One region of the Comamonas resistens genome, then DNA from elsewhere that is predicted to be linked to it. Evidence: riboswitches for the same ligand, from Rfam matches in the RefSeq annotation. Region 1 holds a riboswitch; the other holds the start of a gene.
The links. A riboswitch is a leader RNA that binds a small molecule or an ion and turns the genes downstream of it on or off. The one in region 1 is predicted to bind S-adenosylhomocysteine.

Region 1 (16,031 bases):
GCGCTGTGCAATCTGGTGGCCTCGTTCCTGCCGCAGTGGCATGCATTGCTGGCAGCGCGTGCGCTGGAGGGAATCCTGCTCGGCGGCGTGCCGGCCGTGGCCATGGCCTATCTGTCCGAGGAGATTGATCCCAAGGGTCTGGGCTTTGCCATGGGCCTGTATGTGGGGGGCACAGCTCTGGGTGGCATGCTGGGCCGTATAGGCATGAGCGCCATGACCGAGTTCTGGGGCTGGCGCCATGCCATGGCCGCGTTGTCGGTGCTGGATCTGCTGGCCGCAGTGGGCTTTGTCTGGCTGCTGCCCAACTCGCGCAACTTCATCAGGAAAAGCGGGCTGGGCGCCCGCTACCACCTGCAGGCATGGGGCCGGCATCTGCGTCACAAGGGCTTGCCGCTGCTGTTTCTGATTGCCTTTGGCCTTATGGGCGTATTTGTCAGCATCTACAACTACGCAGGCTTTTTGCTGAGCGCAGAGCCCTACAACATGAGCCAGCTGCAGATCAGCCATATCTTCTACGCCTATCTGTTCGGCATGGTGGCTTCGCCCGTGGCCGGCGGCCTCGCGGACCGTCTGGGTCGTGGTCCGGTGCTGGTTGCGGGGGCCTTGTTGATGGCTGCGGGTGTGGTGCTGACCCTGTTTCAGCCTCTGGCCGTCATCGTGGTCGGCATTGTGCTGCTGACAGCCGGTTTTTTCGTGGCGCACTCTGTGGCCAGCGGCTGGGTAGGGCGGCTGGCCACGCAGACCAAGGGCCATGCCTCATCGCTTTACCTCTGGGGCTATTACATGGGCTCCAGCGTGCTGGGGGCGGGCGCAGGCTGGTTCTGGTCGCGCTGGGGCTGGAATGGTGTGGGCTCCGTCTCCCTGCTGGTGCTGGCGCTGGTGATTGCGCTGGCCTTGCGCGTGCAGTGGCTGGCTCAGCAGGCGGCCGGTGCGCAGACGAGCCGCGTGTAAACAGCATCTTGATGCCGTCTTGATATCTCCGGCGTCAATCTCTACCCGCTCTTGACGGGTGGATTTCTACAGTTCCTCCATCGCAATCAAGCCGCGTGAACGGCTTGCGGGAGGAATGAAATGACCATCACCTGGATCGAAGCCCTGGCCGCCTTGACGGCGCTGGGGCTGTTTGCCTATTTGGGCTATGCGCTGCTGCGCCCCGAAAATTTCTGAGGGGGCTGCCATGCAAGTGCTGCAAGACCTTGTTTTCGTGAGCCTGACGGTCGCCTGCTTTGTCGGCCTGCTGGGCTTTGTGCGCGCGCTGACGCGCATCTGAAAGGGAGCACATCATGTGGTTACCCTGGATGGAATTTGCCGCAGTGCTCGCGGTTCTGACGCTGTTGGCCATTCCCATGGGCCAGTGGCTGGCGCGCTGCTTCACCAGCGACCATCACACCTGGCTGGAGCGGCTCAGCTATCGCGCCTTGGGCGTGAACCCTGGCGAGCACATGGGCTGGCAGCGCTACGGCGCGGCCCTGCTGCTGTCCAACGCGGCCATGATGCTGCTGGGCTATCTGATCCTGCGGCTGCAGGGCTGGCTGCCGCTGAATCCGCTGCAGATCGCAGCCCAGGCGCCCGATCTGGCCTTCAATACCGCAGCCTCGTTTATCAGCAATACCAACTGGCAGGCCTATGCGGGCGAGAGCAGTCTCACCAATGCCACGCAGATGGCGGTCATCACCTTTCTGATGTTTGCCGGTGCCACCACGGGCGTGGCGGCCGGCGCAGGCTTTGTGCGGGGCCTGGCACGCTCCAGCAGCAAGGACATCGGCAACTACTGGGTGGACTATGTGCGCGTTTTCTGGCGCGTGCTGCTGCCGCTGTCGTTTGTGCTGGCTCTGGTCTATGTCTGGCAAGGCATTCCGCAGACGCTACACACCGAGACCTTGGACACCACGCTGGAAGGCGCGCGCCAGCAGCTGTTGACAGGGCCCGTGGCCAGCCTGGAAAGCATCAAGCACCTGGGCACCAATGGCGGCGGCTTCTTCAATGCGAATGCCGCCCACCCGTTCGAGAACCCCACGCCGCTGACCAATGTGCTGCACATCCTGGGCATGATGCTGATTCCGGCCAGCATGACCTATGCGTTCGGCTCCATGCTGCTGCGCCGCCGCCAGGGTTGGGTGCTGTATGGCGCCTGCATGGTGATGTTCATCGGCTTTCTGAGCCTGGTGTTCGTGGCCGAGCAAAACGGCAGCCAGCTGCTGGCGCGCGCCGGAGCCGATCAGCAGTACAGCCTGACCCAGAGCGGCGGCAATATGGAAGGCAAGGAGCTGCGCTTCGGCATTGTCGACACCTCCCTGTTCGTGACGGCCACCACGGCGGCCACCACGGGTTCGGTCGATGCCATGCATGATTCGCTCACGCCGCTGGGCGGCATCACGCCGCTGGCGCTGATGATGCTCAACTGCGTGTTCGGCGGCGACGGCGTGGGCCTGATCAACCTGATCCAGTACGCCATCCTCACGGTGTTTCTGGCCGGCATGATGATAGGCCGCACGCCCGAGTTCCTGGGCAAGAAGATCGAGGTGCGCGAGATCAAGCTGGTCATGCTCTCGGTGCTGGCGCAGCCGGCCAGCATCCTGGGCTTCACGGCGCTGGCCTTGCTGTGGCCAGACGCCTCCGCCAGCCTCAACAACCACGGCCCCCACGGCTTCTCCGAGATTCTCTATGCCTATGCCTCGGCCACGGCCAACAACGGCTCGGCCTTCGCGGGGCTGAACGCCAACACGCCGTTTTTCAACGTCACGCTGGGCCTGGCCATGATCGTGGGGCGCTTTCTCACGCTGTTGCCCATGCTGGCCGTGGCCGGCAGCATGGCGGCCAAGACCACGGTGCCTGCGGGCCCCGGCACCTTCCCCACGGCCTCGCCGCTGTTCATGGGTCTGCTGGTGTTCGTGGTGCTGGTGGTGGGCGGGCTGACCTTCCTGCCGGCGCTGGCATTGGGGCCTGTTGTGGAGCATCTGCAAATGCTGGTGGGCCAGCTCTATTCCTGATGTATTGAATTCCTGCGGATGGCTCCCGGTGCTGCAGTGCGCCGGGAGCCTGGGAGCAAAACCATGAAATCCTCTTCTCTTTCCCTCTGCGCACCGGTGGCTTCGGTGGCGGATGTTGAATCGTCTCCGGCCTCCTGGGGCCGCCTGGTGGCCAGCAGCGTGCGCGCGGCCGTGGCCGTGATGCTGGTGGCCGGCATTGCCTATCCGCTGGCGACCACCGGCGTGGCCCAGGCCCTGTTGCCGCATGCGGCCAACGGCAGCCTGATAGAGCGCAACGGCCAGGTCGTGGGCTCGGCCCTGATCGGCCAACAGTTCGCGGGTGCCACTTACTTCCACGGCCGGCCCAGCGCAACGACGGCGCCTGACCCCGAGAAGGAAGGCGCCAGCGTGGCTGCCCCCTATAACGCCGGCCAGTCCGGCGGCAGCAACCAGGGCGCCACGCACAAGGATCTGGCCGAGACGGTAGCCGCCCGCGTGGCGCAGTACCGCGAAGGCAACGGCCTGGCCGCCGATGCCCCCGTGCCCGTGGACGCGGTGACGGCGTCGGCCTCGGGGCTGGACCCGCATATCTCGGTGGCGAACGCCATGCTACAGCTACCACGCGTGGCCCAGGCGCGCCAACTGCCCCAGGAACAACTGCGGCAACTGGTGACGCAGGCCACACAGGGGCGCACCCTGGGTCTGCTGGGCGAGCCCCGCGTGAATGTGCTGCGGCTCAATCTGGCGCTGGATGCGCTGAACCCATCCGCTGCGACCAAGGAGTAAGCCATGAACAGCCATAAAGTAAAGGCAGGCGCTAGCCTGTTCGAACCGCGCCTGGTGCGCGAGGCCCTGTTCGACGCGGTGCGCAAGCTTTCGCCGCGCACGCAGTGGGCCAATCCCGTGATGTTCGTGGTCTATCTGGGCGCCATCCTGACCACGCTGCTGTGGGTGCAGGACCTGCGTGAGCCTGCGTCTGCCGCAGACAACGAGGGCGCAGGCTTTGCGCTGGCCATTGCGCTGTGGCTGTGGTTCACGGTGCTGTTTGCCAACTTCGCCGAAGCCCTGGCAGAGGGGCGCAGCCGTGCCCAGGCGGCCAGCCTGCGCAGCATGAAGCGCGATACCGTGGCCAAGGTGCTGCAGCAGCCACGCTTCGGCAGCTCCTGGATTCCGCTGCGGGCCAGCGAGCTGCGCAAGGGCGTGGTCATCTTCGTGGAGGCCGGCGACACGATTGCGCTGGACGGCACGGTGATCGAGGGCGTGGCCTCGGTGGACGAAAGCGCCATCACCGGCGAATCGGCCCCCGTGATCCGCGAGGCGGGCGGCGACTTCTCCTCGGTCACGGGCGGCACGCGCGTGCTGTCGGACTGGCTGGTGGTGGAAGTCACGGTGAACCCTGGCGAGTCCTTCCTGGACCGCATGATCTCCATGGTCGAATCGGCCAAGCGCCAGAAGACGCCCAACGAGCTGGCGTTGACCATTCTGCTTGTGGGCCTGACGCTGGTCTTTCTGATGGTCATCGTGACCCTGTGGCCGTTCTCGGCCTTTGCCGTGGGGCAGGCGGGCGCGGGTTCCGTGGTCGGTATTGCCGTGCTGGTGGCGCTGCTGGTGTGCCTGATTCCCACGACCATCGGCGGTCTGCTGTCGGCCATCGGCGTGGCCGGCATGAGCCGCATGATGCAGGCCAATGTGATTGCCACTTCGGGCCGTGCCGTGGAGGCTGCGGGCGACGTGGACGTGCTGCTGCTGGACAAGACCGGAACCATCACGCTGGGCAACCGCCAGGCCAGCGACTTTGTGCCGGCGCCCGGGGTGTCGGTGCAGCAGCTGGCCGAGGCTGCGCAACTGGCCTCGATTGCCGACGAAACGCCCGAGGGCCGCAGCGTGGTAGCCCTGGCCAGGGAGCGCCACGGTCTGGCCGAGCGTAGCGCCACCGAGCTGCAGGCCGAGTTCGTGCCCTTTACCGCACAGACGCGCATGAGCGGCGTGGACCTGTCCACCTCCCAGGGGCCGCGCCATTTGCGCAAGGGTGCAGCCGATGCGGTGCGGCGCCATGTCGAGGCCTTGGGCGGGCAGTTCCCCGCCGCCGTATCGCAGGCGGTGGACAATGTCTCGCGCAAGGGCAGCACACCGCTGGTGGTGGCTGACGGAGCCCGCGTGCTGGGAACGATCGAGCTCAAGGACGTCGTCAAGCCCGGCATGCGCGAGCGCTTTGCCGAGCTGCGCCGCATGGGTATCAAGACCGTGATGATTACCGGCGACAACCCCTTGACGGCGGCGGCCATCGCCGCCGAGGCCGGTGTGGACGACTACCTGGCCGAGGCCACGCCCGAGGACAAGCTGCGCCTGATCCGCAGCCACCAGGCCGCGGGCCGCCTGGTGGCCATGACCGGCGACGGTACCAACGATGCCCCGGCCCTGGCCCAGGCCGACGTGGCCGTGGCCATGAACAGCGGCACCCAGGCGGCCAAGGAGGCCGGCAACATGGTGGACCTGGACAGCAACCCGACCAAGCTCATCGAGGTGGTGGAAACCGGCAAGCAGATGCTGATGACGCGCGGTGCGCTGACCACCTTCAGCATCGCCAACGACGTGGCCAAGTATTTCGCCATCATTCCTGCCGCCTTCGTGGGCACCTATCCGCAACTGGCCTCGCTCAACGTGATGCAGCTGCACAGCGCCGACTCGGCCATCCTGAGCGCCGTGATCTTCAACGCACTGATCATCATCGCCCTGGTGCCCCTGGCCCTGCGCGGCGTGCGCTACCGCGCCGTAGGTGCCGCCGCGCTGCTGCGCCAGAACATGCTGATCTACGGTCTGGGCGGTCTCATCGTTCCATTCGTGGGCATCAAGCTCATCGACATGTTCCTCACGGTTCTGGGTCTGGTTTGAGCGCTGCCGCTACAGCCCCGCTGGCAGGGGCTGTAGCGGGTGCGGGCCCTTTCTCCTCATGGTTCTTCGGGCTCCCCCTGCAGGGAAGGGGGAGTCCTGGCTCTCGTTTTCCCATCATGTGCAAATCTTTCCAAGCATCTTTCGTGGCTTCACGTGTGACTTCGCATGTATCTTCCCGCGTCCTGGCAGTGGCGGCGTTGCTGGCCGTTTCTGGATTTCTGTTGCTGCACATCGCTGCAGCTCAGGAAAAACCGGATCCGGCCGCCATGCCTGAAGCAGTGCAGGACAAGGCGCAGGCCGGTCTGCCCATCACCGGCAGCCTGAGCCTGCTGTCCGACTACCGCTTTCGCGGCATCTCGCAAACCTGGGGCGCCGCCGCCGTGCAGGGCGGGGTGGAGCTGACGCTGCCGCGGGGCTTTTATCTGGGCACCTCGTTGACCAACGTGTCCACCCACAGCTATGGCCGCGGCGAAGGGCTGGAGAACGATATCTATGGCGGCTGGCGCGGCGATGTGGCGCCCGGCTGGCAGCTGGATGCCGGCCTGCTGCACTACCGCTACCCGGGCGCAAGGCTGGCAACGCCGGACGGCGGCAGCAAGCGCTTTGACACCACGGAAGCCTATCTGGGCGCCACGCATGGTGGCCTCAATGTCAAATGGTCGCTGGCGCTGACGCCGTATTTCGGCCTGCGCGAGAGCACGGCCGGCTCGGCCTTTGCCACGGCGCTCGCACCGGCGGGCAGCAGCCGGGGCAGCCAGTACCTGGACCTGAACTACCAGCATCCGCTGGGCGACTGGGCCACGCTGGGCGTGCATGGCGGCTATACCCTGGTGCGCAACTACGGCGAAGTTTCCTACGCCGACTGGCGTGTGTCCCTGGCCAAGACCTGGGGGGCGTGGACGGCGTCGGCAGCCTGGGTGGGGACATCGGCCGATGCCCGCTATTACAGCGCAGCCAACAGCGAGGGGCGCCTGCGCAGCCTGGGGCGCAGCGGCCTGGTGCTTGGCCTGAGCGCGGGCTTCTGAGCCGTGCATCCGTCTTGTTTCTCTGCAAGCGAGTGATACGCTGATAGCCCGATGCCCATAAGCCATTCCCCACCCCTTGCCCCGCGCCCCGATCCCGACGCGCTGGTCGCCCAGCTGCAGGCCGAGCAGCATCTTGCCACGCGCGGCAAGCTGCGCATTTACTTCGGCTCCAACGCTGGCGTGGGCAAGACCTACGCCATGCTGGCGGCTGCGCAGCGCGAACGTCAGGCAGGGCATGAAGTGCTGGTGGGGCTGGTGGAAACGCATGGCCGGGCCGAGACCGAGCAGCAACTGCATGGCCTGGAACAGTTGCCGCGCCAGCATCTGCCCTACCAGGGGCGGCAACTGTCCGAGTTCGATCTCGATGCCGCGCTGCAGCGCCATCCCGAGATATTGCTGCTGGACGAGCTGGCGCACAGCAATGTGCCGGGTGCGCGCCATCCCAAGCGTTGCCAGGATGCGGAGGAGCTGCTGGCTGCCGGCATCAATGTCTGGACCACGCTCAACGTGCAGCACCTTGAAAGCCTCAACGATGTGGTGGGTGGCATCGTGGGCATCAAGGTGCATGAGACCGTGCCCGACCAGGTTTTCGACAACGCAGACGAAGTCATCGTCGTCGACATCCCGCCGGAGGAGCTGCTCAAGCGCCTCAAGGCGGGCAAGGTCTATCCGCTGGAGCAGGCCGAGCGCGCCTCGCACAATTTCTTTCGCCTGGGCAATCTGCTGGCGCTGCGCGAGCTGGCGCTGCGGCGCACGGCCGACCGTGTCGACGAGGACATGCGCGACTACCGGCGCGAGCGCTCCATCGGCGATGTCTGGCCGGCACGCGAACGGCTGCTGGTGGGTGTGGGAGGCCATGCCGGCGACGATGCGCTGGTGCGCCAGGTGGCGCGCCTGGCGCGGCGGCTGGAAGCCGACTGGATGGTGGTCTATGTGGATGCGCCCGAGCGCCAGCACCGGCCACGCCGGGCGCAGGAGGGCGTGCTCAAGACCCTGGCTCTGGCTGCGCGCCTGGGCGCCGACACGGCCACGATTCCCGGCGCCAACGTGGCGCAGGCCCTGGTGGCGTTTGCGCGTGAGCGCAATGCCAGCCATCTGGTGCTGGCGCGCATGCAGCGCCGCGTATCGCGCTGGCTGCCCTGGGCGGCGGCCAGCCTGCCTGAGCAGATTGCGCGGCTGGACCCGGGGCTGGACGTGCTGGTGCTATCTCCGCCATTGCCCAAGAATGAGAGCGCCGCGCGCAAGCCCGGTATCGATCGCAAGCCGATTGCATGGGTGGGCTACGTGGGTGCGACCCTGGCCTGTTTTGCCGCTACGGCGGTGGCCGAACTGCTGCTGCAGGTGTTCGAGCCGGCCAACGTCGTCATGCTGTTCCTGCTGGTGGTCGTGCTCTCCGCCTTGCGCTGGGGGCGCGGTCCGGGTGCCTGGGCCGCCTTGCTGGCCGTGCTGTGCTTTGACTATTACTTCGTCCCGCCGCGAGATTCGTTCTCGGTCAACGACACGCAATACCTGTTCACCTTCAGCCTGATGCTGGGTGTGGCCCTGGTCTGCGGCCAGCTCATGGCGCGGCTGCGCCACGAGGCGCGCGTGGCGGCCGAGCGCGAGCGCCGGGCCGGGGCGTTGGCGCGGCTGGCGCGCGATTTGTCGGGTGCGCTTACCCAGGAGCAGGTGGCGCAGATTGCACTGTCCACGGTTTCTGGCGTATTCGATGCGCAGACCGGGCTGCAACTGCCCGATGCCCAGGAGAGCCTGCACGCGGTGGCCGGCAGCGAGGGGAGCATGGACACCAGCATTGCACGCTGGAGCATGGAGCACGGCCAGCCGGCCGGACAGGGCACGGACACGCTGGCCGCATCTCCGGCCCTGTATGTGCCGCTGATGGCGCCGGTACGCGTGCGCGGCGTGCTGGTCCTGCATCTGCGCAAGCCGCAACAGCTGGATGTGCCCGAGGAGCGGCGCCTGCTGGACGCCTGTGCCAGCCAGATCGCGCTGGCGCTGGAGCGCGTGCACTTTGTCGAGGTGGCGCAGCAGACCCAGGTGGCCATGGAGGGCGAGCGGCTGCGCAATACCTTGCTGTCGGCCGTGTCGCACGATTTGCGCACGCCGCTGACCAGCATTCTGGGGGCGGCGCAGACGGCTCTGCCCCATGCGGGCCAGGGTGTGGCGCACGAGATGCTGGAGCAGATCCACAACCAGGCCCAGGCCTTGCAGCAACTGGTGGACAATCTGCTGGCCATGGCGCGCCTGCAGCAGGGAGGCGTGCACCTCAAGCGCGAATGGCTGCCCGTGGCAGAGCTGGTGGGCAGTGCCCTGCAGCAGTTGCGCGGCCGGCTGCAGGGGCATCTGGTGCAGACCCGGCTTGGCGTCGATCTGCCGCTGCTGCAGGTCGATCCCGTGTTGATGGAGCGTGTGCTGGTCAATCTGCTGGACAATGCCGCCAAGTACACGCCCGCAGGCACGACCATCACCATCAGCGCCCAGGTCGAAGGTACGGACTGTCTGCTGGTGCTGCAGGACAACGGGCCGGGCCTGCCCGGGCACCTGGCGGCCGAACAGTTGTTCGAGCCGTTCATGCGCGGGGTGACGGAATCTGCGGTCTCGGGCATGGGTCTGGGGCTGACGCTGGCCCAGCGCATTGTCGAGGCCCATGGCGGCAGCCTGCAGGCTGAGTCCTCCGCCGCAGGCACGGTGTTCAGCATTCGTTTGCCCGTGCCGAAGCAGCCACAACTCGATGACGATCTCGGTGAATAATTTCCTCCATGCCCGCTACCAGCCCCCGCATTCTGTTGATTGAAGACGACCCCAGCATTCGCCGCTTTGTGCGCCTGGCGCTGGAGGACGAGGGCTGGCAGGTGTCCGAGTCCGAAACCGCCAGGCGCGGCCTGATCGATGCGGCCAGCCGCCAGCCCGATGCCGTGGTGCTGGATCTGGGCCTGCCCGATGCCGATGGCAAAACCGTGATTGCCGAGCTGCGTAGCTGGAGCCAAATGCCCATCCTGGTACTGTCGGCGCGCGAGCGTGAGGAGGAAAAAGTCGCCGCACTCGACGCCGGGGCCGACGACTACCTGACCAAGCCTTTTGGCGTGCCCGAGCTGCTGGCGCGTTTGCGCGTCATGCTGCGCCGCCGGCGGCAGGCGACCGCTGCCGACAAACCCTGTACCCAGGCACATTTTGGCGAGGTGGTGGTGGATCTGGCCACGCACGAGGTCACACGCGCCGGCCAGGCCGTGCACCTGACGCCTATCGAGTTCCGTCTGCTGGCCGCACTGATTGCTGGACAGGGCCGGGTGCTCACGCACCGCCAGCTGCTGCTGCAGGTCTGGGGTCCCGAATATCTGGACCGCCCCCACTATCTGCGCGTGCACATGGCCAATCTGCGCCAGAAGATCGAGGTCGATGCCGCCCAGCCCCTGCATCTGATGACCGAGCTGCAAGTCGGTTATCGACTGGCGGGGCTGGAAGCCTGATTCCCTTATAATTGCCGACCATCCGAGGAGCGTTGCAGCGTTCCCCAGTCCCGATCACCACGGGGCGGCAGCGGGGCGTGAGGCTCGGATTTCATCCCGCAACGACGCTCACCCACGCTTTCTGTGCGGTGAGATGGCATTTCCTCCTTCTGCCGCAGAACGTGGTTTTTCATTCAATTTTTGGAGAAAACCATGAACGCTGCTGTGCGCTTCAACCCCGCTGACTCGGCCATCGCCGATATTTCCCTGGCCGCCTGGGGCCGCAAGGAAATCAAGATTGCCGAAACCGAGATGCCCGGCCTGATGGCCGTGCGCGAAGAATTCGCTGCGAAGCAGCCCCTGAAGGGCGCGCGCATCACCGGCTCGCTGCACATGACCATCCAGACGGCCGTGCTGATCGAGACGCTGACGGCTCTGGGTGCCGACGTGCGCTGGGCTTCGTGCAATATCTTCTCGACCCAGGACCATGCCGCTGCCGCCATCGCCGAAACCGGCGTGCCGGTCTACGCCATCAAGGGCGAGTCGCTGGAAGACTACTGGAACTACACGCACAACATCTTCGAATTCGGCGCCAAGGGTACCGAGAACGAAGGCCCCAACATGATCCTGGATGACGGCGGCGACGCCACCATGCTCATGCACCTGGGCAAGCGCGCCGAGCAGGATCTGTCCGTGCTGGCCAACCCCACTTCGGAAGAAGAGCGCATCGTCTTTGCCGCCATCAAGGCCAAGCTGGCCGTGGACCCCACCTGGTACAGCCGCAAGTCGGCCCAGATCATGGGCGTGACCGAAGAGACTACGACCGGCGTGCACCGCCTGAACGAAATGTCGGCCAAGGGCACACTGCTGTTCCGCGCCATCAACGTGAACGACTCGGTGACCAAGTCCAAGTTCGACAACCTCTACGGCTGCCGCGAATCGCTGGTGGACGGCATCAAGCGCGCCACCGACGTGATGATCGCCGGCAAGGTGGCCTGCGTGGCCGGCTACGGCGACGTGGGCAAGGGCTCCGCCCAGGCTCTGCGCGCGCTGTCGGCCCAGGTCTGGGTGACCGAGATCGACCCCATCAACGCCCTGCAGGCCGCCATGGAAGGCTACAAGGTCGTGACCATGGAATACGCTGCCGACAAGGCCGACATCTTCGTGACCACCACCGGCAACAAGGACATCATCCGCCACGAGCACATGGTGGCCATGAAGGATCAGGCCATCGTCTGCAACATCGGTCACTTCGACAACGAAATCGATGTGGCTTCGATCGAGAAGTACAAGTGGGAAGAAGTGAAGCCCCAGGTGGACCAGATCGAGTTCCCCGACGGCAAGAAGATCACACTGCTGGCCAAGGGCCGTCTGGTGAACCTGGGCTGCGCCACCGGCCACCCCAGCTTTGTGATGTCCAACTCCTTTGCCAACCAGACCCTGGCGCAGATCGAGCTGTTCACCCGCCCCGACGCCTACGAAGTGGGCAAGGTCTATGTGCTGCCCAAGATCCTCGACGAAAAGGTCGCCCGCCTGCATCTGAAGAAGGTCGGCGCCATGCTGACCGAGCTGACCGATACACAGGCCGCCTACATCGGCGTGAAGAAGGAAGGCCCTTACAAGCCGGAGACATACCGCTACTGATCGTAGCGGTCACCCCCTGAGGCGCTTTGCGCCTTCGCCCCTCTCTCTACGCGCTTCGCGCTAGGGGAGGGGGACGACAGCTTCGCCGCGAGGCGGCTCTTGCTCGCTGTCCTGAGCTTGGAGCGCGCCTGTATCGAAGCTGTGTTGATTTATTTGATAGCTTCTTGCGCTTGTCAGTCATTGATTTCAGATGGATATCTATCTGAATGGCAAGCAAGGCAATCGCAAGCAGCTATCTAAAAAGATTTCTTTTGCCCGCTGCACTTGGGTGCAGTGCCTGGCGCCGGTTTATTTCAAAGGAAGCGACGCTATGCGCGCAGATGTTTTTTTGGTGGAAGCAGGCCATGCTTCGACACGCTCGCAGGCCCAGCGCCTGATTGCCTCAGGCGTGGAATGGCGCCTGACGCCTCTGGCTCCCTGGAAGAAGGTCGCCAAGAACGGCGACGATATTCCTGCCGGTGCCGAGCTGCAGCTGCTGGACGCTGCAGAGGCCAAATACATCTCGCGCGGCGGCCTCAAGCTTGAAGGGGCGCTGGCCGCCACGGGTATTGCCGTCAAGGGGCTGCGCTGCCTGGATGTGGGTCAGAGCACCGGCGGTTTCACCGACTGCCTGCTGCAGGCCGGTGCGGCCCAGGTCATCGGCATCGACGTGGGCCATGCTCAGTTGCACGAGCGCCTGAAGAATGACGAGCGCGTGGTCTGCGTCGAAGGCTTCAATGCCCGTGCGCTGACGCCCGAGCTGCTGGAGAAAGCCTGCGACGAGGCACTCAGCGAAGTCATCGAGGAAGAAGAGGACAACGACACCCAGCCCGTCGCCCCCTATGCCTGGATGCGCAATGGCGGTCAGGTCGATGAAGACTATGACGACAGCGACGATGCCAAGGAGCAAGACGTCGAGAACTTCAAGGCTGAGCGCGCCGCCAAGGCCAAAGCCAAGGCCGAAGGCTCTGTTCCCGTGGAGCTGCGCCGCCGGGCAGGCACCGAAAACATCGACATCACACCGGCTTTCGATGTGGTGACCGGCGACCTGTCCTTTATCTCGCTGACGCTGGTGCTGCCTGCCGTGGTGCAGACTCTCAAGCCCCATGGTCAGCTGCTGATGCTGGTCAAGCCCCAGTTCGAGCTGCAACCCGGCCAGATCGGCAAGGGCGGCATCGTGCGCGACAAGGCCTTGTATGCCGAAGTGGAGCAGCGCATTCGCGGCTGCCTTGAAGACCTGGGCCTGACGGTCAAGCAGTGGCTGGATTCGCCCATTGAGGGCGGCGACGGCAATCACGAATTCTTTGTCTGGGCTCAGCAGGGCGCAGAAGTCAAAGCCGCGGCGCCTGTGGATGCGGCAGATGCCGCGCCTGCCAAGCCCGCCGGCAAGACTGCGCCCAAACGCCCATCGCGTGCCGATATCAAGGCTCAACGCGCCAAGCAGGAGCTGTACGAAGACCCCGAGGTCGCCAGCTTCGGTCAGCCCGGACCTGCCCGGGCCAAGCAAAAAAAGCGCAACGAGCGCTGAGGCCTGCAAGCCTTAGCCAGATCTACAGAATCCAGAGACAAGAGCAGCCATGAGTTTTCCCATCAGCTTTGAGTTTTTCCCCACCAAGACGCCCGAAGGCGCTGCCAAGCATGTGGCTACGCGTCAGGCCCTGTATGCGCGCAAGCCTCAGTTCTGCTCCGTGACCTACGGTGCAGGCGGCTCCACGCAGTCCGGCACTTTTGCCATGGTGCGCGACATTCAGAACGAGGGTGTGGCTGCGGCTTCCCACTTCTCCTGCATCGGTGCAACCCACGAAAAAGTGCGAGCCGAACTCAGCGAGCTCAAGGCCATGGGCGTCAAGCGCATCGTGGCCCTGCGCGGTGATTTGCCCAGCGGTTATGGCCTGGGTGGCGAGTTCCATTACGCCAGCGATCTGGTGGCATTCGTGCGACAGGAGTTTGGCGACTGGTTCCATATCGAAGTGGCGGCTTACCCGGAAACCCACCCCCAGGCAAAATCCCCACGCAGCGATCTTGAAGCATTTGTTGCTAAAGTGCGCGCTGGTGCAGATTCCGCCATCACGCAATACTTCTACAATGCCGACGCATACATGCGCTTTGTGGATGAGGTGAAGGCCCTGGGGATTGAGACTCCCGTCGTTCCCGGAATCATGCCTATCACCAGTTCCACACAGCTGATGCGTTTCTCGGATGCCTGCGGTGCCGAGATCCCGCGCTGGATTCGTCTGCGTCTGCAGGCGTTCGGAGATGACACAGCATCCATTCGTGCGTTCGGTCTGGATGTCGTGACCCATCTATGTGATCAGTTGCGCAGCCAGGGGGCTCCAGGGCTGCACTTCTATACGATGAACCAGAGCGTCGCCACTCTGGAGATCTGCGACCGACTCGGGCTTTGAGCATCTGCGTGCTGGCCCCTGTGGGCCAGTCTTGGGCGGCACTCACTTGACGAGATCAAGGAGGCTATCCGCCCATGTTTCGCATGAACCGCTGCTGGCGCCTGTGCCAATGGCTGGCCCTCGGCGCTTTTACCGTCGCAATGGCTGGCTGTGCACCCACGACTGAACGGGAGGGGGCCGACCCCGCACCGCTGAGCTCCGCCGCCAAGACTTCCGGCAGCCCTGCCAAATCTGCAAAACGCGTGGCCACGACCGAGTTGGGGGTGGATGGCTATGACCTGTCCTCGCGCCTGATGGGGCCCCCTGATCTGATGGAGCTCGGGGCCATGCCGCCTCAGGTCGACAACTACATCAACAGCCGCTACAAGGACAGAGGTCTGGGTGTGAGGGCGACGCGCCCGCCCGTGGAGGCGAGTGTCGACGCGGACGATCCCGACAAATACGAACTCAAGGCCCCGGCGCGCGACAGTGATCAGCAGGGCCAGGCATCCTGGTATGGTGAGCAGTTCCATGGGCGGCGTACGGCCAGCGGAGAGCGCTTTGACCTGAATGAAATGACGGCGGCCCACCGCAGTCTGCCGTTCGGCACCAGGGTCTGTGTGCGCAGTGCGGTCACCGGCAAGTCGGTGGTAGTGCGCATCAATGACCGCGGGCCATTTGCGCCAGGACGCGTCATCGATCTCAGCAAGGCGGCTGCAAAAGAGCTGGGCATGATGGGCCTGGGCATCAAGCCCGTGGAGATCTGGCGTCTGAACAAGAACGAGGACAGCTGCCCCGACGTGCTGGTGACCGAAGCCCGCCAGGGCAAGAGGGTGTCTCGCACCAAGATCGAGAAGGTCGAGAAGCGCAAGGTCAGCACCAAGGTGCACCCTAAGCGTCGTTGATGCTCGAAATGAAAAATGGCTCCCTACGCTCTCCACTGCGTGTGATTCGCTGCCCCTCCAAGAGGGGCGTTTTTGATCTTGGGGCGGCCCGGCAATGAAAAAAGGCGCTTGCAGCGCCTTTTTTATTGATGTTTGCGGATGTTTATTTGCCGCCCGACTCCAGAGTGAAGGAGGCATTCTCATCCTGGCCCAGCAGCTTGACGAGCTGCGGCATGGCGGGCTTGAGCTGATCCTTGAGATTGAACGGCGGGTTGATCAGGAACATGCCGCTGGCGGGCAGGCCGCCGCGCTCGGAAGTCTTGTTGCTCTTGACCGTCAAGGTGGCATGCAGCCAGCTCTTGCCGGCCTTGTTGGCCATGGTCTTGAGACGCTTGGGCAGGTCATGGGCTTCGGGGCGGGGAATGATGGGGTACCAGATGGCATAGGTGCCGGTGGGAAAGCGCTTGAGGCTGTCCGTCATCATGTCCAGCACGCGGCCGTAGTCGCTCTTGAGTTCATAGCTGGGATCGCAGAGCAGCAGGGCACGACGCGAAGGCGGGGGCAGGAATTTCTTGACGCCCTCGAAGCCGTCTTCGAGCAGCACGGCCACCTGGCGTGGCACTTCCAGCTGGGCCATGTTGCCGGTCAGCGAGCGCATGTCCGTGGGGTGCAGCTCGAAGGCCTTGAGGCGATCATGACCGCGCAGCAGCGCCTGGGTGATGAAGGGCGAGCCAGGGTAGTTGCGCACGGCATTGCCCTGGTTGAAGTGGCGCACCATCTGCATGTATTGCTGCAGCACCGGTGCCAG
Region 2 (16,031 bases), 500 kb from region 1:
GCTCGCCGGAGCGCGAGCTGGTGCGTGGCACCGAGGTGGTGTTGATCGAGCATCTGCCCGAGCAGGGCGCCTGGCGCGTTGTCAGCAAGGCCGAGTTCGACGGCGGCGAAATGGGGTGACACATTGGGATGAGACATGACGTGTGCATGAAATGCGCACGCCATGTGGATGGTGTTTTCTTGATGATTTATTGACTGGGGAGATTCGTTATGGGTTTGGACAATATGGAGTGGTACATCGTTGTCGGGGTGGTGATCGGTTCGATCTTCATCATCATCCTGGGGCTGTTTGCACTGATCAAGGCCTTCTATATCAAGGTGCCTCAGGGTACGGCGCTGATCATCAACGACACGACATCCCAGCCCAAGGTCAAGTTCACCGGCGGCCTGGTGCTGCCCGTAATCCACAAGAAGGAGTTCATGCGCATCTCGCTGATCACGCTGGAGATCGACCGACGTGGCAAGGAAGGCCTGATCTGCAAGGACAATATGCGCGCTGACATCACGGTGGCCTTCTATCTGCGCGTCAATGAAACGGCGCAGGATGTGCTGAAGGTGGCCAAGGCCATAGGCGTGGAGCGTGCCTCCGACAAGGTGGCCGTCAACGAGCTGTTCAATGCCAAGTTCTCCGAGGCGCTCAAGACCGTGGGCAAGCAGATCGACTTCGTCAAACTGTTCGAGAACCGCCAGGACTTCCGCGACCAGATCATTCATGTGATCGGCAACGACCTCAACGGCTATGTGCTCGAAGACGTGGCCATCGACTACCTGGAGCAGACGCCCAAGTCGTCGCTGGACCCGAACAACATCCTGGACTCCGAGGGCATCCGCAAGATCACCGAGCTGACGGCCAACCAGAACATCGTCACCAACGAGCTCGAACGCAATGCCGAGCTGGCCGTGACCAAGAAAAACGTCGAGACCAAGGAAGCCATGCTGGCCCTGGAGCGCCAGCAGGCCGACGCCGAGGCCCGCCAGAAGCGCGAGATCGCCACCATCCAGGCGCGCGAGCAGGCCGAGACCCAGAAGGTGCAGGAGGAAGAGCGCCTCAAGGCCGAACAGGCCCGTATCCAGACGCAGGAACAGCTCGATATCCGCGAGGAAAACCGCCAGCGCGAAGTGGCCGTGGCCCAGCAGAACCGCGAGCGTGCGGTGGTGATCGAGGTCGAGAAGGTCACCCGCGCCCGCGATCTGGAAGTGGTGGCTCGTCAGCGCGAGGTGGAACTGCAGCGCATCGAGAAGGAAAAGGCCATCGAAGTCGAGAAGGCCAACATCGCCAACGTGGTGCGCGAGCGCGTCGCGGTCGAGAAAACCGTGGCGCAGGAGGAAGAGCGCATCAAGGAAGTGCGCGCGGTGTCCGAAGCCGAGCGCATGAAGCAGGTGACCGTGCTGACGGCCGAGGCCGCGGCCCAGGAAGAGCTGGTGCGCCAGGTCAAGAAGGCCGAGGCGGACGAGACCGCATCACGCCACAAGGCCGTGGAAGTGACCACCATGGCCCAGGCCGAACTGGAGGCCGCGGGCAAGACCGCCGAGGCCAAGAAAAAGCTGGCCGAGGCCATCGAGGTGGAGCGCGCGGCGCCGGGCCTGGCCGATGCCAAGGTGCGCGAAGTGACCGCCGCCGCCATCGAGAAGGAAGGCATGGCGCAGGCCAAGGTCATCGCCGAAAAGCTGCTGGCCGAGGCCCGGGGCGAGCAGGAAAAGGGTCTGGCCGAGGTGCGCGTGATCGAAGCCCAGGCCGATGCCAATGAAAAGCTGGGCCTGGCCGATGCCAAGGTGCTGGAGGAGCGTCTGCTGGCCCAGGCGCGCGGCGAAGCTCAGGTGGGAAATACCAAGGCCGTGGTGACCCGTGAGGTGGGACAGTCCGAAGCCGATGTGCTGCAGGGCAAGCTGTTTGCCGAGGCCAAGGGCCTGACCGAGAAGTTCTCGGCCCTGGGTTCGCTGTCCGACCAGGCGCGTTCGCACGAAGAGTTCCGCATGCAGCTGGAAAAGAACTTCGAGCAGGCGCTGGCCGCCATCGAAGCGAACAAGACCGTGGCGCAGGAGCAGGCCGAGGTGCTGTCGGCCGCGCTGTCCAAGGCCAATATCGACATCGTCGGCGGTGGTGGCGATTTCTTCAACAACTTTGCCAAGGCGCTGTCCGTGGGCAAGGCCGTGGAAGGCGTGTCCGCCAAGAGCCCCATCGTGCAGGAGCTGCTGGGCAAGTTCCTCGGGGGCAAGTCCCTGTCTGCGGATACCCTCAGCGGCCTGCTCAACGGCGGCAGCAAGGGCCTGCCGCCCGCACAGAACAGCGCGGAGTAGGCGCGCGATGTTGCCCGATTCCACCTTCGCTTGCGGGCGTGGATCGGGGTGAATCGAGCGCGGGCAGGCTGTGCGCGTTTCGTCCGCTCCTGCTCGCTTTGAGCGAAAGCCATTGAATTCCATGTCCGAAAACACCTCTCCCGCCGAACTCCAATCCACCTCCGCGGTCGATCAGGCCGTCGCCAGCGGCGGCTCGTATGAAGTTCTGGCCAAGCGGCTCGATGCCCAGGGCCAGGCGCTGGAAGCCCTGGTACGCCAGCTCAACGAAGAGCGGCTGGAGGAGTTTGGCCGCAGCCAGATGGAAGTCGTCGGCCGCATGCGTGTGCGCACCGAGAACAATTGCCTGGGCCGCGATATCGCCCAGGTCGGCGGCTATCTGCTGTTTGGCTACAACGTCTTCATGGGACTGAAGCGGGAGACGCGCGTCGAGGACGTATTTGCACTGTACCGCCTGCACGAAGGCGAGCAGGGCTACGAGGTCACGCCGGTGGATCTCAAGGAGAGCTTTCTCGGCATACAGAGCTTTGTGCAGGACTTCCAGGAGCTCTACGCCTACTACAAGAACACCAAGCTGATGCAGCTGGCCGTGCGCGACGGCAAGCTGCTGGCCAGCTTCCAGATCGGCGAGCGCCTGACCGATGTGCGCGTTTTCCGCTGGTCGGTATCGTCCGATGGTCAGCAGATCCGCTATATCGACAACCGTGGCGAGCGCGATATCGAGCTGCCCGCACCCCATGACTTCGAGTGGCAGCGCGCGGGTCGCGAGCAGCTGGTGCAGGGGCGCTATCCGCATCTCAATATTCTGGACAAGGTGTTTGTCGAGACGCTGGGTGGCGATCTGACCATCAAGGTGGAGAACAACACCAACGATGGCCTGGGCATCTACCGTGAGCCCGTGCAGGAAAAGAACCAGTCGCTGGACGATGCGGTGTTCGAATACGCGGCCGTGGGCAGCCTGATCCTGCTCAAGATCCTGCCCTACCGCGAGGAGCAGTGGCGCTATCTGGTCTACAACACCTTGTCGCAGCAGGTGCTGCGCATGGACTCCATCGGTTCGGCCTGCATACAGCTGCCCGATGACCACGGCATCATCTTTCCCGGCGGCTACTACCTGCAAAGCGGCGAGCACCGCTCGTTCGAGCAGAACATGCAGGGCATGCGCTACCGGCGCAGCATCCGCTCGCCCAATGGCGAGGATGTGCTCTACATCTTCTACGAGCCCGAAAGCGGGCGCATGGCGCTGTTCAAGTACAACCTCATCGAGCGTGCGCTGCAGCCGCCGCTGGTAGGCCATGGCTATGCGCGGCTGGAGGACGGGCGCATCGTCATCTTCGCGGCCGAGAGCAACGAGGCCTCGCGCGTGCACCCCATGCAGGTCTGGCATACGCCGTTTGCCTCGGAAGACTATGCGGCGCGCCAGCCGCAGCGTGACAGCTTTCTGGGCCGCATCGGCAATGCCGAGCTGGTCAGCGGCATCTCCGACTTCTTCAGCGTGCGCAAGGAAATTGCGGCGACCGAGGTTTCGCTACCCCGCTACGAGCGGTTGATAGACAGCACGCGCCGCCTGTTCGAGCGCTACCACTGGCTGGGCACGCCCACGCTCAAGACACTCAACGAAGCGCTGCTGGGCATCGTCGCCACGGGCGATGCGGTGATCGACGAATACGAAAAGGTCGAGAGCATCCGCCAGGCCTCGGCGCGTGCCATGGCCGAGGTCTCGGGCCGCCACCAGGCCCTGCTCAAGCAGTTGCGCAGCTCGGACTGGGAAACGGTGGACGAGCATGTGCAGGCGCTGAGTCAGCTGGGCCAGCTGCGCGGCCAACTGATGTCCACGCGCGAGCTGCGCTATGTGGACCAGGGCGCCATCGACGCCATGGTCGCAGCCGCTGGCGAACAACAGGCCGAGGTCTCGCAGCAGACGGCGGCCTTCATTGCCACCGACGCGGCCCTGCAGCCCTATGTGCAGCAATTGCAGGAGCTGGACCAGGCGGCGCAGGCGGCCACCACGGTGGCGCAGATCGGCGAGCCCATGCAGAAGATGGCGGACATGGCCGGCGCGCTGGACATGCTCTCCGAGCTCATGGGCAGCCTGCAGATCGCCGATGCCACGCAGCGCACGCAGGTGGTGGACCGCATTTCGACCATTTACGCGCGCCTGAACCAGGTGCGTGCACGCGCCCAGCAGCGCAAAAGCACGCTGGGCAGTGCTGAAAACGTGGCCCAGTTCGCGGCCCAGCTGGCCCTGTTCTCGCAAAGCATAGTCAGCGCATTGAATCTGGCGCAGACGCCCGAGCGCTGCGACGAGCAGCTGGCGCGCCTGCTGGTGCAGCTGGAGGAGATCGAAGGCCAGTTCGGCGAGCACGAACAGTTCCTGGGCGACATCGTGGCCAAGCGCGAGGAAGTGCTGGAGACCTTCGAGGCCCACCGGCAGGCGCAGCAGGATGAGCGCCAGCGCCGCGCCCAGGGCGTGCTGGACGCTGCGCTGCGCATCGTGCAAAGCTTGCCCAAGCGCACGGAAAAGCTGGCCAGCTCCGATGCCCTGCATGCCTTCTTCGCGGGCGATCCGCTGATCGCCAAGCTCAAGGAGCTGGCGCAGCGCCTGCGCGAGGAGCTGCACGATCCCGTCAAGGCCGACGATATCGACAGCCGCATCAAGACGCTGCGCGACCAGGCCTTCCGTGCGCTGCAGGACCGCACCGACCTGTACGAAGGCGACGGCAACCTGATCCGGCTGGGGCGCCACCGCTTCTCCGTGGGCAACCAGGAACTGGAGCTGACCTTGCTGCCCCGTGGCAAGGAGTTGTTCCTGCATATCGTGGGCACCGAGTATTTCGAGCCCGTGAACAACGCCGAACTGGCGGGCCTGCAGGGATACTGGGATGCGGCCACGCCGGCCGAGTCGCCCAGCCTCTACCGCGGCGAATATCTGGCGCTGCAAGTGGTGCGAGCCATGCGCGCGGGCCGCGAGGGCTGGAACCAGAACCGTCTGCGGCAGCTACTGCCCGATACCGAGGCGCTGACCCAGGCGATACGCGAATTCGCCGCGCCGCGCTACCGTGAAGGCTACGAGCGCGGCATTCACGACCATGATGCGGCCCTGATCCTGCAGGCCCTGACTCCGTTGGCCGATGCGGCCGGAGCGCTGCGCCATGCGCCCCATGCGCGCAGTCTGGCGGCCCTGTTCTGGAGCCGCAGAGACCGCATACAGCAGCCCCGGCTGGCAGCGGCCATTGCGCTGTGGCCCGAAAGAGCGCAGCAGGCCCAGGCCATGCAGCAGCTGTTTGCCAGCGACGCGCAGAAAAGCCAGCTGCAGGCCGATATGGCTGTGCAACTGCTGGCCTTTGCCCGGGATGAGGAGTTGCTGGACGATTTGCTGGCCAGCGACCCGACTCGTGATGGCACGGGCGTCGATGCGGACGGCGCAGATTCCGAACAGTCCGCAGAGATCGCCAGCCTGGTGAACGCCGCTGCCGAATACCTGCTGGCCGAGCTGGCGCAAAAGGCCTTGCGCTTCCACGCCTCGGGCGCCAGCCAGACGCTGATAGCTGCACTGCAGGCGGCCATGAAGGCCGGCAGCCAGGAAGGCGGGCTGCACTGGGAGGAGCTGCAGGCCTACTGGAGCGCCAAGGCCGCAGGCCGTGGCAGCGAAGGCGCGGCACTGGCCGAACGCTGGCGCAGCGCGTTGCACTGGGTACAGACCGCATGCAGTGCGCAGGTCGGGGACGAGACGACCTCACTCCAGGCTTACTGCAGCGAAGCCGCGACCTGGCTGGTCTGCGCCGGCAACCTGCCCAGCACCGTGAGCAATGTGGACCTGCAGGTGCAGATACCAGGCCTGCTGGGCCAGCATGCCCGCATCATTGACGGCCAGATGCATTTGCAGCTCGACCAGCTGGGTACGCGTGCGGCGCGCCACTACCGGCTCTTCGTGCCGCAGTGGGAGCGCTACCAGCAGCTGCGCCAGCAGGTGCTGCAGGACTATCGGGCACGCATACGCCTGGAGGAATTCAAGGCGCGGCCCCTGTCCTCCTTTGTGCGCAACAAGCTCATCAATGAAGTCTACCTGCCCGTCATAGGCGACAACCTGGCCAAGCAGATGGGCGCACAGGGCGAGGCCCGCCGCACCGACCAGATGGGCCTGCTGATGATGATCTCGCCCCCTGGCTACGGCAAGACCACCTTGATGGAATATGTGGCCAGCCGCCTGGGCCTGATCTTCATGAAGATCAACGGCCCGGCACTCGGCCATTCCGTGCGCTCGCTGGACCCGGCGCAGGCGCCCGATGCCACGGCCGCCAAGGAGCTGGAAAAGCTCAACCTGGCGCTGGAGATGGCCAACAACGTGATGCTGTACGTGGACGACATACAGCACACGCACCCCGAGTTCTTGCAGAAGTTCATTTCGCTGTCCGACGGCACGCGCCGCATCGAAGGCGTGTGGCAGGGCCAGACCAAGACCTACGACATGCGCGGCAAGCGCTTTTGCGTGGTCATGTCGGGCAACCCGTACACCGAGTCGGGCGAGGTCTTCAAGATTCCCGACATGCTGGCCAACCGTGCCGACATCTACAACCTCGGCGACGTGCTGGGCGGCATGGAGGAGGTCTTCAAGCTCAGCTACATCGAAAACAGCATGACCAGCAATGCCGTGCTCGCACCCATGGCCACGCGCAGCCTGCAGGACCTGTACCTGCTGCTGGACAAGGCGCAGGGCAAGGAAGTCTCTGCCAATGCACTCAGCCACGACTACGCGCCCGCCGAGCTGCGCGAAATCGAAGCCGTGCTCCAGCGCATGCTGCAGGTGCGCGAGGTGGTGTTCCGCATCAACCAGCAATACATTCTGAGCGCCGCCCAGGACGACGACTACCGCACCGAGCCCGCGTTCAGGCTGCAGGGCAGCTACCGCAACATGAACAAGCTGGCCGAGAAGATCACGCCGGTGATGAACGACCAGGAAATGCAGCAGATGCTCGACGACCACTACCAGGGCGAAGCGCAGATGCTGACCACGGGCGCCGAGGAGAACCTGCTCAAGCTCAAGCAGTTGCGCGGCCATGCCAGCGGCGCGGAGAGCGCGCGCTGGGAGGAAATCCGCACCCAGTTCCTGCGCCACAAGGCCGCCGGCGGCGCCAATGCCGATGCCGGCACGCGTGTGGCCACGCAGCTGGTCGACCTGGTGGCCGCCACACGCGAGATGGCGCATGGCATGGCCGATGCGCGCCAGCAGCAGGCCGAACAGCTGGCACTGTGGCGCGATGCCGACCAGGGTCAGGACGCGGCGCAGCGCGAGGGCTGGCAGGCGCTGCTGGCGCAATTGCAACGGGCACAGAGCGCCACCGACCAGTCCCTGCAAGGCATACGCCAGGCGCTGGCCGAGGTCGGCAGCCGTGAAGACAGAAACGGGTCGCAAGACTCTGCGCAAAGCGGTCTGGCCAGCTTGCTGGGTCAGGTGATGGCGCACTCGCTGCAGCCGGTGGTCGAGCATCTGGAGCAAAGCCGCAACCAGCAACTGGGTCTGCACCGTGTGCTCATGCAGGTGGCCACGCGCATGCAGGAGCAGATCGACAGCCAGCGCGCACAGCTGCAACGAGCCAGCACGCAGTCCACGCTGCATGCCGGCGAGATAGACCGGGCCTTTGACCGCATGCAGGAGGGGCGGGGACCCAGGTAATGCATAGGGGACTTGCGCAAACAAGCTGGGCCGCCACTGCGGATGCACAACGGGCATTTCTATCGACGAAACGCCATGCCTGATCCGAATCTGCGCAAGTCGCTGCATATTTCATAGCTGTCTGCGCTTGCAGCAAGCTGATTTTGTATATGAAAGTATCAAAAACTGTTTGCTATAAAGCGCCAGAAGCTCTTGAATACATAGCGAAAAACATTTGGCATTGGGCATGCCGATACACTGCGCCGATGCGTGTATTCCCTCTGCCCACTCCTGCCATTCCCGCTCTGTCGCGCGGCACCACATACCGGCTCTGGCTGCTGTCTGTGTTGCTGGCGCTGTGGGTGGTGCTGGCGGGCGTGGCCCAGGCAGCCCCTGGCTCCACGCTGCCCGGCCCCTTGGGCAGCCTGAGTGCAGGCTCGGGCGGCAGCTCGGCTGCCGATGAGGAGCAGCGCGCTCTCCAGGCCCAGCGGGACGCCACCGACAGCGCCAACCAGGAAGCCGATGCCCTGGCCCAGTCGCTGGACCGCTTGCGCGCCAAGGCGCAGGCACCGGTACAGACCTTGCCCGCGCCGCTAGGCGATGCGGAGCTGGCCGGGCTTCTGGCGCGCTGGCAGGAGCGCATTCCCGCCAACGCCAGCCAGGAAGTGCTGGAGCGCCTGCTGGCCGACGAGCGCGATGCCATCGCCGCGCTCAAGACGGGGATTGAGAAGTCCGCCGCCGAGCAGGCCAATCTGGTGACCCAGCCCGGTCAGGGGCGGGCCGATCTGTCCACGCTGCAGCAGCGCGTGCAGGACAGCGCCGAACCCGTGAGCGCCGAACCCGGCGAGCCGCCGGCGCTGACCCAGGCGCGCCAGCTGCGGCGCAGTGCCGAGCACCGCCGCGCCATGCTGGAGCTGGCCTTGCGCCAGGAAGAACAGTCCACCATAGAAACCCGCCAGCGCCTGCTGGACGCCCAGTTGCAGGCCCAGCGCCGCGAATTGCTGGAGCGCACGCCACGCGTGGCCTGGCTGAATCAGCGCATTGCCGAGCGCAGCCGCCAGCAGCTGGAGCAGCAGGCACGCGAAGCGCGCGCGGCGGAAGATGCCGTCACCAGCGCCTCCCCCGCGATCCGCGAGCTGGCGCAGCAGAACGCGGCCCTGGCGGCCCAGATCCTGGAGCACACCAACCGCCTGGCGCAGGAGCGCATGGAACTGGCCGGCGACGAGTACCGCCAGGGCCAGCTGGCTGCCGCGCTGCGCGACACCCAGGCCCGCTTGCGCCTGGGTGGCGGCGCGGCTGTGGGTCAATGGCTGTGGCAGCAACGGGTGGCGTTGCCCACGGCCAACACCGTTCAGGCGCGGCGCAAAGCAGCGCAGCGTCAGCTGGCCGAGCTGCGCCTGGCCTTGTTCAACGCGAGTGAGCGACGCTTCAGCCTCAACAGCGCGGCAGGCCCCATGGACGGCGTGGGCACGGAGGCCAGCGCCGAAGCTGCGGCCCGGCGCACGGCGCTGTGGGGCCGACAGGCGGCGCTGATCGACCAGCTGCAGCCGCTGCTGCTGCGACGCATCGCCGTGCTGGAGCAGACCGAGGCTGCGCTGCAGGCTACGCAGCGCAGCGGCAGCGAACTGCGGCAGGTGATGGACAAGGAGCTGCTGTGGTTCCCCAGCCACCGGGCCATGGACAGCTCCTGGCTACGCGAATGGCGCACCGTGCTGCAAAACGCCGGCGGCGAGGGGGCAGGGCAGGCTTTCAGCGCCTCGCCATGGAACACGGCCCGCGCGCTTGGCGCCAGCCTGCTGGCCAACGTCTGGGCCTATCTGGCCATTGGCGCAGGCGTGCTGGTGCTGCTGAGGCTGCGGCGCCAGGCCTTGCGCAAGCTCGATGCCATCGCGTCGTGCGTGGGCGATTTCTCGCGCGACCATTTCGGGCTGAGTCTGGCCGCACTGGGCTGGAGTCTGCTGTACGCGCTGCCCTGGAGCTTTGCCACGGCTGCGCTGGGTGGGCTGCTGCAATCGACCAGCACGCCGGCGGCGCTGGAGCCGCTGGGCCTGACGCTGGAGCAACTGAGCAGCTTCATCTTCGTGGCCACGCTGCTGCAGGCGCTGTTTCGTCCGGGTGGACTGGCGCTGGCCCATTTCGGCTGGCCTCTGGAGCGCGTGCAGACGCAGAGCCGTGTGCTGCGCCAGGCCACCTGGCTGATCGTGCCTGCAGAGCTGCTGGGTGGGCTGGCCTTCTTCAGCCATGACGATCCGGCCATCAGCACCTGGGGGCGCTTGTGCATTCTGACGCTGGTGCTGGGCCTGGCTTGGGTGTCGGGGCGCTACTTCCGCGACAGCCTGCGCAGAAAAGGCCTGAGCTGGCACTGGGGGCTGATCGTGAGTGCGGTGCTGGTGCTGCTGCTGCTGGGCCTGGCCGTGGGCATCGCGCTGGGCTATGTCTATACCGCCACCGAAGTCATCCAGGCGCTGCTCAGCGGTTTCGTCTTCCTGGCTTGGGTCGAGGTGCTGATCGGCCTGCTGCGGCGCTGGCTGCTGCTGGGCGAGCGTCGCCTGGCGCTGAACCGGCTGCGCGCCGCGGCGCTTGCGCAGGCCGCCGCCCTCGCCCAGACCGACGGCCAGACGGATGCGGCCAAGCCCCCTGTGGACGAGCAAAGCCAGATGGCCCTGGTCACGGTGAGCGCGCAGACGCACCGGCTGCTGGGCCTGCTGCAGCGGATACTGGTCGTGCTGAGCCAGATCTATGTCTGGTCCCCGGTGCTGCCCGCGCTGCTGCGCTTCAATGGCGTGGTGCTCTGGTACACCACCAACACGGGGGCCGACGGCATAGGCCATCCGGCTCCCGTGAGCCTGATGGACGTGCTGCTCACCGTGCTGCTGCTGCTGCTGACCGTCAGCCTGACGCGCAATCTGCCGGGCCTGATGGAAGTGGTGCTGTCGGCGTCGCTGCGCATCAGCAACTCGGCGCGCTACACGGCCACCACGCTGGCGCGCTATGTCGTCGTCATTGCGGGCGCCATCACCGCGCTTTCGCTGCTGGGGCTGCGCTGGGGCCAGTTGCAATGGATGGCCGCGGCGCTGACCGTGGGCCTGGGTTTTGGCTTGCAGGAGATCTTTGCCAACTTCGTCTCGGGGCTGATCCTGCTGGTGGAGCGGCCCTTCCGCGTGGGCGACGTCATCACCATCAACCAGCTGGACGGCACCGTCACCCGCATCCGCACGCGTGCCACCACGGTGCTGGATTTCGACAACAAGGAAATCGTCATCCCCAACAAGACCTTCATCACCGGCCAGGTGACGAACTGGACCCTGAGCGACGATGTGACGCGTCTGGTCATCGAGGTGGGCGTGGCCCACGGCAGCGACTCCGCACGGGTGCGCGAGCTGCTGCTGGCCATTGCCGGCGAGCACCCCCAGGTCTTGCGCGAGCCCGAGCCCAACTGCTGGTTCATGGCTCTGGAGGGCCAGGGCCAGAAGTTCGAGCTGCGCGCCTATGTGGGCTCCGTGGCCGACCGGCTGCCGGTGCGCAACGACCTGAACCGCAGCATACGGGAGCGGTTGGCCGCCGAGGGCATTGCCGTGGCCTTCCCGCAGATGGGTGTCCATGTGCGGGAGTTGCCGGGGCAGCCGTGGGCACCAGGGGCAAGCCCGGATACGAATAGCAGATAGATTCTCGGATTTGATAGCTGGTGGTGCTTTGTGGACGGGCGCTAGCAGCTGTTTTCATGCTGAGCCAATAGCTTCCTGGCTGCGGCACGCGCCAAGCGCCTTGCACCATGCCTGTACGGCTATGGCGGCCAGCCTGCAAAGCGTGGCGCTAGCGCTTAAAATCCGAAGTTCCGCCTCCAAGGAGCGCTGCAGCCAGCCGGTTGTCCACCACAACCCGCCCGTCAGGCTTGGGGGTGCGCAGATGGTCTCAGACCTCTGTCTCCATAACGGCGCTCACCTGTTCTCGATTCTGTCTGGTTTGTATACAGGTGAGCCTCATGTCCGCTTCCGCTGCTTCCGTTTCCGTTCCTCCCATGCGCCTGTCGGGCCTGGAGCCCGTCTTCATCGGCGAGGGTACGCTGTTCGTCAACGTGGGCGAGCGCACCAATGTCACCGGCTCCAAGGCCTTTGCGCGCCTGATCCTCAACGAGCAGTATGAAGAAGCACTGGCCGTGGCGCGCCAGCAGGTGGAGAACGGTGCCCAGGTCATCGACGTGAACATGGACGAGGCCATGCTGGACAGCAAGGCCGCCATGGTGCGCTTCCTGAACCTCATCGCCTCCGAACCCGATATTGCCAAGGTGCCGGTGATGGTGGACAGCTCCAAGTGGGATGTGATCGAGGCCGGCCTGCGCTGCCTGCAAGGCAAGGGCATCGTCAATTCCATCTCCATGAAGGAGGGCGTGGAGGAATTCAAGAAGCACGCCAAGCTGGTCAAGCGCTATGGCGCGGCCGCCGTGGTGATGGCTTTTGACGAAAAAGGCCAGGCCGACACCTTTGCGCGCAAGACCGAAATCTGTGAACGCGCCTACCGCATCCTGGTCGACGAAGTGGGTTTCCCGCCCGAGGACATCATCTTCGACCCCAACATCTTTGCCGTGGCCACCGGCATCGAAGAGCACAACAATTACGGCGTGGACTTCATCGAGGCCACGCGCTGGATCAAGCAGAACCTGCCTGGCGCCAAGGTCAGCGGTGGCGTGTCCAATGTGTCGTTTTCCTTCCGCGGCAACGACCCGGTGCGCGAGGCGATTCACACGGTTTTCCTCTACCACGCCATCAAGGCCGGCATGGACATGGGCATCGTCAACGCCGGCATGATCGGCGTCTATGACGATCTGGAGCCCGAGCTGCGTGAGCGTGTGGAGGATGTGGTGCTCAACCGCCGTCCCGATGCGGCCGAGCGCCTGCTGGAGATTGCCGACAGTGCCAAGGGCGCGGCCAAGGACGACAGCAAGAAACTCGAATGGCGCGGCACGGCCGAGAACCCCAAGACCGTGAGCGAGCGCCTGTCGCACGCGCTGGTGCACGGCATTACCGACTTCATCACCGAGGACACGGAAGAGGCCTACCAGCAGATCGTGGTGCAGGGCGGTGGCCGTCCGCTGCACGTGATCGAGGGCCCGCTGATGGACGGCATGAACATCGTCGGCGACCTGTTCGGCGCCGGCAAGATGTTCCTGCCCCAGGTGGTGAAGTCCGCTCGCGTGATGAAGCAGGCCGTCGCCCATCTGGTGCCCTATATCGAGGAAGAAAAGCGCCAGCAGGAAGCGGCGGGCATGGACGTGACCAGCAAGGGCAAGATCGTCATCGCCACCGTCAAGGGCGATGTGCACGACATCGGCAAGAACATCGTCACCGTGGTCCTGCAGTGCAACAACTTCGAAGTCATCAACATGGGCGTGATGGTGCCCTGCCACGAGATCCTGGCCCGCGCCAAGGCCGAGGGCGCGGACATCATCGGCCTGTCGGGCCTGATCACGCCCAGCCTCGAGGAGATGCAGTACGTGGCCGGCGAGATGGACAAGGATGACTACTTCCGCATCAAGAAGATTCCGCTCTTGATCGGCGGCGCGACCTGCTCGCGCGTGCACACGGCCGTGAAGATCGCACCCAAGTACGACGGCCCCGTGGTCTATGTCCCCGATGCCTCGCGCTCGGTCAGCGTGGCGCAGAGCCTGCTGGGCGATGGCAAGCAGGCCTATCTGGACGAACTGCAGACCGACTACGACAAGGTGCGCACCCAGCACGCCAACAAGAAGAAAACACCGCTGTGGACGCTGGAGCAGGTGCGCGCCAATGCCGCCGTGGTCAAGCATGAGCCCGTGACTCCCCGCGTGTTGGGCCGCCGTGTGTTCAAGAATTTCGATCTGGCCGAAATCGCCCAGTACATCGACTGGGGTCCGTTCTTCCAGACCTGGGACCTGGCTGGCCCCTATCCAGCCATCCTGGACGACGAGATCGTAGGCACCGAGGCGCGCAAGGTGCTGGCCGATGCCCAGGACATGCTCAGGAAAATCATCGAAGGCCGCTGGCTGCAGGCCAATGGCGTGATGGGCCTGTTCCCCGCCAACCGCGTGGGTGACGATATCGAGTTCTATACCGACGAGTCGCGCAGCCAGGTGCTGACCACCTGGTACGGCATGCGCCAGCAGACCGAAAAACAGGCCGTTGATGGTGTGCTGCGTCCCAGCCGCTGCCTGTCCGACTTTGTGGCCAGCAAGGAAAGTGGCATCAAGGACTATGCGGGCCTGTTTGCCGTGACGGCCGGCATTGGCGCCGAGAAGAAGGACAAGGAGTTCCAGAACGCGCTGGACGACTATTCGGGCATCATGTTCAAGGCCTTGGCCGACCGCCTTGCCGAGGCTTTTGCCGAATGCCTGCATGCCCGTGTGCGCAAGGATCTGTGGGGCTATGCGGAGGGCGAGGCCTTGAGCAACGAGGACCTCATCAAGGAAAAATACCAGGGCATTCGCCCCGCGCCTGGCTATCCTGCCTGCCCTGACCATACGGCCAAGATCGATCTGTTCAAGACGCTGAATGCCGAGGAAATCGGCATGACGCTGACCGACAGCCTGGCCATGAACCCGGCATCCAGCGTGAGCGGCTTCTACATCGGCAACCCCGAGGCAAGCTACTTCAATGTGGGCCAGATCGGTGAAGATCAACTGGCTGACATGGCCGCGCGCCGCGGCATGGATATCGAAGAGCTGCGCCGTTATCTGGCACCGAATCTGGGTTGATTCCGGCCAGCAGGCGCGCAGGAGTGCAGAAAAGCCAGGGCAGGCCCTGGCTTTTTCATTTTTGCGGCAGCGGGCTTCGCTTGAGCACGGGCGCCAGCGTGGCGCGCAGGCGGTCGCCAGGATCCGAGGCGGCTTCGGGCGCGCGAATTTCGAGCGAGCGCTCCACCGTGCCTATGTGCTCCAGCAGCAAGGCCTTGGCCTCCTCGGTGTCGCCACGCTCCAGGGCCGCCACGATGCGCTCATGTTCGGCGCAGGACTGGCTGGCGCTGTGCGTGGACTGGTAAAGCGTGGCCGCCAGAGTGGTGCGTGCCGTCAGGTCGCGCAGCGTGTCGGCCAGCAGTCTATGGCCCATCTGTTCGGCCAGGCAGACATGGAAATCCGCGAGCAGGAAGGCGCGCATGGCACTGTCCACGCCCGCAATGGCTTTTTGTTCCTGGGCGATATGGCGGCGCAACTGGGTGATGACACGCTGCAGTGGCTTGCCCGCATCCTGCAATATGCCGGTCTCGATAATGCGCCGGGCGGAGAAAGCATCCTTGGCTTCGGCGGCCGAGGGCTGAACCACATACCAGCCCCTGCGGGCCTGGACCTGGACAAAACCACGGGCCTGCAATTGCATCAACGCTTCGCGCACCACGGTGCGGCTGACGTCGAAGTTGTTGGCCAGATCCTGCTCTCCCAGCCTTTCACCAGGCGCCAGCTTCTGGGCCAGAATGGCTTCGACGATGCGTTCTGCGATGTGCTGTGGAGAGGCAGGAGTCATTGCTTGATTCAGTGGCTGGAGTGGGAGGCTGGGGCAGGCGGAACCTTAGCAGATGCATCGGCCTCTTCATCGTTTTGCGGTTGAACCCTGCCGTCAAGCACGGCATGGGCACGTTCGCGGTCGATGTCACCTTCCCAGGCTGCGATGGCCACGGTGGCCACGCAGTTGCCGATCAGATTGCCCAGGGCGCGGGCAATACCCATGAACCAGTCCACCGACAGCACCAGCACCAGGCCGATGGCGGGAATGGCGGGAATCGCATGCAAGGTGGCAGCCAGCACCACGATGGCCGAGCCCGGCACGCCATGTGCACCCTTGGAGGTCACCAGCGCAATGGCCAGGATGGTCAGCAGGTCGGACATGCTGATCGGGGTGTTGGTGGCCTGGGCGATGAAGACCGCAGCCAGCGTGATGTAGATCGAGAAGGCGTCCAGGTTGAACGAATAGCCGGTGGGAATCACCAGGCCCACTGTGGAATCGCGCACGCCCATGTTGCGCAGCTTGGCCATGATCTGGGGCAGCACGCTGTCGGACGAGGTGGTGGCGAAGACGATGGTCAGCTCCTCACGCAGGTAGCGCAGCAGCTTGATCAGG

Region 2: it holds a riboswitch for S-adenosylhomocysteine, as region 1 does, so the genes downstream of both, metH (methionine synthase) here and ahcY (adenosylhomocysteinase) in region 1, are expected to answer to the same signal.

The regions. Positions count from the first base shown of each region.
Region 1 is NZ_CP125947.1:634,028-650,058, forward strand. Features, by position in the region: gene QMY55_RS02890 (MFS transporter) at 1-951, shown strand, start outside; gene kdpF (K(+)-transporting ATPase subunit F) at 1,072-1,167, shown strand; gene kdpA (potassium-transporting ATPase subunit KdpA) at 1,284-2,990, shown strand; gene kdpC (K(+)-transporting ATPase subunit C) at 3,054-3,755, shown strand; gene kdpB (potassium-transporting ATPase subunit KdpB) at 3,759-5,861, shown strand; gene QMY55_RS02915 (TorF family putative porin) at 6,017-6,886, shown strand; gene QMY55_RS02920 (sensor histidine kinase) at 6,938-9,637, shown strand; gene QMY55_RS02925 (response regulator) at 9,646-10,353, shown strand; S-adenosyl-L-homocysteine riboswitch at 10,372-10,470, shown strand; gene ahcY (adenosylhomocysteinase) at 10,546-11,976, shown strand; gene QMY55_RS02935 (TlyA family RNA methyltransferase) at 12,287-13,483, shown strand; gene metF (methylenetetrahydrofolate reductase [NAD(P)H]) at 13,533-14,360, shown strand; gene QMY55_RS02945 (septal ring lytic transglycosylase RlpA family protein) at 14,444-15,244, shown strand; gene QMY55_RS02950 (23S rRNA (adenine(2030)-N(6))-methyltransferase RlmJ) at 15,387-16,031, opposite strand, start outside.
Region 2 is NZ_CP125947.1:133,031-149,061, forward strand. Features, by position in the region: gene QMY55_RS00605 (ubiquinone biosynthesis protein UbiH) at 1-119, shown strand, start outside; gene QMY55_RS00610 (flotillin family protein) at 210-2,297, shown strand; gene QMY55_RS00615 (DNA repair ATPase) at 2,419-7,968, shown strand; gene QMY55_RS00620 (mechanosensitive ion channel domain-containing protein) at 8,214-11,612, shown strand; S-adenosyl-L-homocysteine riboswitch at 11,785-11,894, shown strand; gene metH (methionine synthase) at 11,930-14,674, shown strand; gene QMY55_RS00630 (GntR family transcriptional regulator) at 14,730-15,437, opposite strand; gene QMY55_RS00635 (C4-dicarboxylate transporter DctA) at 15,446-16,031, opposite strand, start outside.